2 regions of the Caulobacter segnis ATCC 21756 genome follow, and region 2 is predicted to be linked to the other one. Evidence: predicted binding sites of a transcription regulator. Region 2 holds the regulator's gene; the other holds the start of a gene.
The links. Region 2 encodes LexA, which represses DNA repair genes until DNA is damaged. Its sites were predicted from a motif close to ATGTTCNCNANNTGTTCT; they were not measured.
Positions count from the first base shown of each region.

Region 1: recA (recombinase RecA) is a predicted target of LexA. The motif match lies at 1,320-1,337, and genes of this name have one in related genera.

Region 1 is NC_014100.1:1,261,047-1,264,453, forward strand. Features, by position in the region: gene CSEG_RS05910 (EAL domain-containing protein) at 1-1,180, opposite strand, end outside; gene recA (recombinase RecA) at 1,443-2,513, shown strand; gene CSEG_RS05920 (lysozyme inhibitor LprI family protein) at 2,864-3,298, shown strand.
Region 2 is NC_014100.1:2,396,203-2,399,609, reverse strand. Features, by position in the region: partial or broken gene CSEG_RS11000 (ComEC/Rec2 family competence protein) at 1-426, shown strand, start outside; gene CSEG_RS10995 (isocitrate lyase/PEP mutase family protein) at 463-1,218, shown strand; gene lexA (transcriptional repressor LexA) at 1,305-2,003, opposite strand; gene CSEG_RS10985 (class I SAM-dependent methyltransferase) at 2,175-3,038, opposite strand; gene trpC (indole-3-glycerol phosphate synthase TrpC) at 3,110-3,407, opposite strand, start outside.

The sequences.
Region 1 (3,407 bases), 1.1 Mb from region 2:
TCTCGAAGATCAGGCGGCCCTTGACCGCGTCGAAGCGGGCCAGCAGGCGGTCGATGTGGTCGACGAAGGTCTCGCTGACGATCGTGCGGCCCGAAATGTTCACCGCCAGCTTCAGCTTGCCTTCGTAGTCGTTGGCCAGGCGCTTGATCACCTGTTCCACCACGACCTTGTCGAGTTCCTCGATCAGGTCGAACTCCTCGGCCATGCGGATCATGGCGAAGGGACTGGCGCCGTCCTCGAACCGCACCAGCGCCTCGTGGTGGTGGGCCTGGCCGGTCGCCAGCGCCACCACCGGCTGGAAGGCGAGGTTGAAGCGCCTTTGGGTGATGACCGCGCTCAGGGCTCCGGCCTGGGCCAGGGTGCGCTTGACCGAGCGGTTCATCGCGTCGGTCAGATTGGCGGGCGGGCCATCCTTCAGCCCTGCGCGCAGGAAGTCGTCCAGCGCGTAGCGTAGCGCCCGCAGGGCCCGCGAGGGCGGCGCGCTGTTCTCCAGCGGCACGACGTGGGCGGTGGCCTCGGCGCTGACGATGCGGCTCAGGCGTTTGAGCATGTTGTCAGATTGATCGTCGCGCGAGCGCACCAGGGCGAAACGGTCCTGCGACAGCTGCGTGGCGGCCGAGCCGCCGTGGGACTCCGCGCGCACAGCGCCCGCGACCCGAACATCCAGCTCGGCGGCTTCGCTGGGCGACAGGCCGTCACGCATGGCCCCGAGCCCGGCGAACTCCACCATCGCCAGCTCCAGCTCCATGCCGGTGGCGCGGGCGGCTTCGAACAGGCCCTTGGCGATGTCGTCGAACGACTCGCGCGGCTGAAGCTCGCCCGGCTTCAGCGCCGGGGCGGACGCCTGGGCGACGGTCACGGCGCAGGAGATGCGGCCTTCGTTCTCGGGGAGGGCGCGGAGAATGACCCCGACATACCGCGTTTCATCGTCGGCCAGGCGTACGACAATGGGGCCGCGGCGTTGGCCGTCTTCAGCGGACGCCAGCACGGCGTCCATCAAGGGGCGGTCATCCGGATGGAACAGGCTGCTCCAGGTCGCGCCCGTCAAGGCGGCCTCGCTTCTGCCCATGATCCGTTGGGCGGCGCCCAGAACGAGGCGCACCTGGCCGTCACGCAGCTCCACGAGGAGATCGGCGCTGGCGAACGCAAGGCCCAAGAGGCGACGTGGATCGATCGACAAAGCGGCCTTCTCCAGGATTGAAGGCAAGCTTCCACAATTGGCTTAAGGAGCAGTTGCCATCCCTGGGTTCAGCGCCTCGAGCCCAGCCCATTTTTCCACCGCCAGACGCATACGTCAGAAACGGACGTTTCTATGTGTGAGAACATCTTGCGAACATGGAACAAAGGCGGTACGCATTAAGGGTGTTCCACAGGTCGTTGAGACAGGGCGCTGTAAGCGCCGGGCGACCCACTGGAATCATGGGATAGAGGGCGGATCAACAATGACCAGTCAGGCGGCTTTGAAACTCGTGGCCAAGGAAGAAGGCGATAAGCAACGCGCGCTAGAGGCGGCTCTCGCCCAGATCGACCGCGCGTTCGGCAAGGGCTCGGTGATGAAGCTGGGCGAAAAGGGCAAGGTCGAGATGGAGTCTGTCTCCACCGGCTCGCTCGGCCTGGACATCGCGCTCGGCATTGGCGGCCTGCCCAAGGGGCGGATCATCGAGGTCTATGGCCCGGAAAGCTCGGGCAAGACCACCCTGGCCCTGCACGTCGTGGCCGAGGTCCAGAAGGCCGGCGGCACCGCCGCCTTCGTCGACGCCGAGCACGCGCTGGACCCGTCCTATGCGCACAAGCTTGGCGTCAACCTCGATAGCCTGCTGGTGTCGCAGCCCGACAACGGCGAGCAGGCGCTGGAGATCACCGATACCCTGGTGCGTTCGGGCGCTGTCGACATCGTCGTGATCGACTCGGTGGCGGCCTTGACGCCGAAGGCCGAAATCGAAGGCGAGATGGGCGACAGCCTGCCGGGCCTTCAGGCGCGTTTGATGAGCCAGGCGCTGCGCAAGCTGACCGCCTCGATCAACAAGGCCAACACCATCGTCATCTTCATCAACCAGATCCGTCACAAGATCGGGGTGATGTACGGCAGCCCGGAGACGACCACGGGCGGCAACGCGCTGAAGTTCTACGCCTCGGTGCGCCTGGACATCCGCCGCACTGGCTCGGTGAAGGTCCGGGACGAGATCATCGGCAACAACGTCCGCGTGAAGGTCGTCAAGAACAAGGTGGCCCCGCCGTTCCGCGAGGTCGAGTTCGACATCATGTACGGCGAGGGCATCTCCAAGCTGGGCGAGGTGATCGACCTGGGCGTCAAGGCCGGCATCATCGAGAAGGCCGGCTCATGGTTCTCGTACGGCAGCCAGCGCATCGGCCAGGGCCGCGACAACGTCCGCGAGTTCCTGAAGAACAATCCGGACATCGCCAGCAGCATCGAGGCGGCGGTCCGCAAATCGTCGCAGAAGATCGAGGAAGAGCTTCTGGTCGGCGGCCCTGAGGAGGGCGACGAGGAATAGGTCTCGCCCGTTAAAACCAGACATTGGAGCGTTGCAATCCATTGGATCAACGCTCCAGGGTTTCGCGGCCTTCGCTCCCAGCCACGGGCGGTCCCCGCCTTCAACACGCCCGCGGCGCCACCGCCGCGACGGCCGCGATCAGGCCGCCTGGACCCCATGCCAGGCGGCCTACTCTTTTGGAGGGGCGAAGTTAAAGCGCGACGTCCCAGGAGTGGGCGCTGGCAATTTGAAATATGCCGGACGAGCGGTGATTTATGCGCCGCGTTTCCACCAACCCGTGGCTGCTCGCTTGACGACGAAGGGGCCAAGTCTCTGGATGTGGCCGTATTCGCGTTTCGGGAGGGACCTTCTTGGCTGCTCTGCTTTTCGCCTTGGCGCTCGCGAGCGCGCCAAAGCCTCCGTGTCCGGACGCCAGGACCACGGTCGAGGTCAACGAATGTCTGAACGAAACGCTCAGGGGGTTCGACGGCGAAATGAAGCGCTATTACGAAGCGGCGGTGAAACGGTTAGCGACCGAACAGCGCCCGCCCGCCGATGACGCCCTTTCCGGCCTAGTTCGCGCGCAGGAGGCCTGGCGGGCCTACAGCGACGCCGAATGTGGCGCCGTCTACGACTATTGGCGGGAAGGGACCATCCGAACCAGCTTCGAGCTGCAATGCAGCATCCGCCAGACGCGCTTGCGGACCTTTTCGCTGTGGCGAGACTGGCTGACCTATCCCGACAGCACGCCCCCGATCTTGCCTCGCCCGGATTTCACCGATCTCGTGTCCGAGGGGGATCGCTGATCCTCCAAGACGGGTCTGGGACCGAGGTCTTGTCGCTCACGATGAGCGCCCCATTTCCCGAGTCGGTTTCCCCTTCGCTAAAAACCGCGCTATGCAGCGCGCGACTCCC
Region 2 (3,407 bases):
TCGGGCGACGCCGCCGTGCTGCTGCGGACGGACGCCAAGCGGTTCGGAGCGGAACTGTGGGCGCGGCGGCGGGGCCTGACCCCTGCGACCTGGAGCCTCTACGCCTGCGACAAGCGGATCTGCACGCCGGCCCTGGGCGCGCCGGTGCGACTGTCGCTGGCTTGGAGCCGCGGGACGCCCGACGCGGAGACCTTGTCGGGCCTATGTGTCAACAGCGAGGTCGTGGTGATCCGCGGGCCGGCGCCCGTCCGCACGCCGCCTCTGTGCGAGGACACCGTCCTGCTGACAGCTGAGGATTTCTCCCAAGGCGGCGCCGCCGAGCTCTACCATCGCGGGGATGGCTGGCGGATCGTCTGGGCCCAGCCCTTGCGCGGCGAGCGTCCTTGGAGTCGCCTGCTGACACCGGATGACGTCGGCCAGCGCTAGGCGTCAGGGAAAGCGTTCATGTCTGGAGACGTCGCCATGTCCAATCCCTTCTCCGCTCGCCGCGCGGCGTTCCGCGCGCTGCACGCCGAGGGTTGCTTTGCGCTTCCCAATCCCTGGGACGCCGGCAGCGCGCGCCGGCTGGAGAAGCTGGGTTTCAAGGCCCTGGCCTCGACCAGCGCTGGCGCGGCGTGGTCCATGGGCAAGGATGACGGGCAACTTACGCGGGACGAGGTCATCGACCACCTGCGCGCGCTCTGCGCGGCGACCGACCTGCCGGTGAACGCCGATTTCGAGAACGGCTTTTCCGATACGCCTGAAGGCGTGGCGGAGAATGTGGCCCTGGCGATCGACGCCGGCGTCGCGGGCCTCTCGATCGAGGATTGGTCCGGCTCGACCCTTTATGACCTTCCCACGGCCGTGGAGCGGCTGAGGGCGGCGCGGCGCGCGATCGACGCCTCGGGCGAGGACGTTGTCCTGGTTGGCCGCGCGGAGGGCTACCTGCGCGGCGTGCGCGATCTCGGCCAGATTCTGGAACGCCTGAAAGCCTATGCCGAGGCCGGCGCCGACTGCCTCTACGCGCCGGCGGTCACCGATCCGGAAGAGATCAAGGCCGTTGTCCAGGCCGTCGCGCCCAAGCCGGTCAATGTCCTGCTTTGGGGGCCCGAAATGACGGTCGCGAGCGCAGCCGCCTTGGGCGCGCGCCGGGTCAGCACGGGCGGCGCGCTGGCCGCCGCCGCCTGGAAGGGTTTCGACGCCGCGACGAAGCGCTTGGCGGAGGAGGGGCGGTTGTAGCGCCAGCCCCGATACGAAAAGGCCCCGATCCTCGCCTGAGGTCGGGGCCAATTTTCGGAGATTGTTTCCCTTCGCGGCGTTGGATCTCAGTGATAGCGGCGGATCAGGCCCACCAGCTTGCCCTGGACCTCGACCTGGTCGGGGCCAAAGATGCGGGTCTCGTACTTGGGGTTGGCGGCTTCCAGAGCGATCGAGCCGCCCTTCTTGCGCAGGCGCTTGAGAGTGGCTTCCTCGCCGACCAGGGCGACGACGATCTCGCCCGACGTGGCGGTGTCGCCCTTCTTGATGATGACGTAGTCGCCGTCGAGGATGCCGGCCTCGATCATCGAGTCCCCCTGCACCTCGAGAACATAGTGCTCGCCGCCGCCCAACATGGCTTCCGGCACCGGCAGGCGCTCGCGTTCATGCTGGATGGCGTCGATCGGCGTGCCGGCGGCGATGCGGCCCAGGATCGGCAGTTCGCGGCTGTCGTTGGCGGGCGCCGTCGCGGCCGGAGGCGGGGTCCCGCCGCCTTCGAACACCTGCGGACGGAACGCGCCGCGCCCCTTCGGCGGGGCGGCGGTCGTGGCCTGCTGCGGCAGCTTCACCACTTCGAGCGCCCGGGCCCGATGGGCCAGACGACGGATGAAGCCACGCTCCTCCAGGGCCGTGATCAGCCGGTGGATCCCGGACTTGGAAGCCAGGTCCAGGGCCTCCTTCATCTCGTCGAACGACGGGGAGACGCCCGTCTCCTTGATCCGCTCGTGGATGAACATCAGCAATTCGTGCTGCTTGCGGGTGAGCATCTCGACCTCGAATGGAGCGCGGAACAAACCGCAAACCTTTCGAATGTTCTCTAGGCGTTCCGGGTTAAAGTCAAGTCTGCGCCTCTCGCGGGTAAAAACATCAGCAAAATCAAAGGCTAGGGCGGAGATATAGGTAAATGTCGCCAAGAATCAAAAGCTTAACGAAAGCCTTCAGGCGCGTTTGCGCGCGATGACGATGTCCTGGTCCTGCAGGGGCTGTCGCCGCCAGACGCCCAGCGCCGGATTGAGCACCTCAAGTCCCAGGGCGTCGTATTGCGCCAGGACCGGTTCGAGGTCGTATCCGATCACGGCTTCCGGCAGGTCCGGGGTGGCGGTCCAGCAACCATCCAGCGGATGGACAAAGTCGAAGGCGATCTGGCCGTTGCCGGTGTTGGCGCGGGCCTCCTCGTCGATCAGATACCAGGAGACGATGCTGATCCCGCCCGGCTTGAGCACCCGGGCGATCTCGCGCGCGAACTGGGCCTGATCGGCCGCCAGCAGGTGAGTGAACACCGAGCCCAGCCAGACGTAATCGAAGCTGGCGTCCGGATAGGGGAAGACATAGGCGCTGGCGGGTTGCGATCCGGCCGGATTGTAGCGATCGCTGCGCATATCGGCGTGCGCGAAGTCGAATCGTGGGTCGCCGACGGCGATATTGGCTTTGCACCAGTCGATCGCCTCGGCCATCACGTCGAAGCCGGCGTATCGGCCGTTTTCATCCAGATAGTTGACCAGCGGCGCGGCGGCGCGGCCAATGCCGCAGCCGACGTCGAGGATGGCGTGGTGGGGCTGCAGGCCGGCCTCGATGAACAGGCGCTTGAACTCCTGGCCCACGCGCACGAAGTCCGCGTCGGCCGCGCCCACCAGGTGCCAAAGCTCCTGGGGCGCGGTCACGGCGTCGACGTCAGCAGGCTCAGGGAGCTCGGCGGGCGCTGCGGAGACGCGCGGCGGCGCCAGGGCGCGACGTAGGCGGCCGAGCGCCGGTCGCAAGGGCGCGGGGGTGGCGTTGCGTAGCGCGGTCAGGAAAGCCTGCATCCGATTCCTCTTCGTTCGAGGCGACCAGACCCTAGAGAGCCTGTGGTCCTGGGCCAACCATCGCCGGATGGTCAGCCGATTAGTGTCTTGGTGGCGGCCGTAACGTCGGCGTGCCGCATCAGGCTCTCGCCGACCAGCATGGCCTTGGCGCCGGCCGCCTCCATCCGCACCGCGTCGTCGTGGGTGAAGACGCCGCTCTCGGTGACCAGGAGGGCGCCCTTCGGGGCCTGCGCCGACAGCCGTTCGGTGACGGCGAGGTCGACGACGAAGCTCTTCAGGTCGCGGTTGTTGATCCCGACCAGATCCGAGCCCAGCGCGCCGGCGCGGGCCATCTCGGCCTCGTCGTGCACCTCGACCAGGGCGTCCATG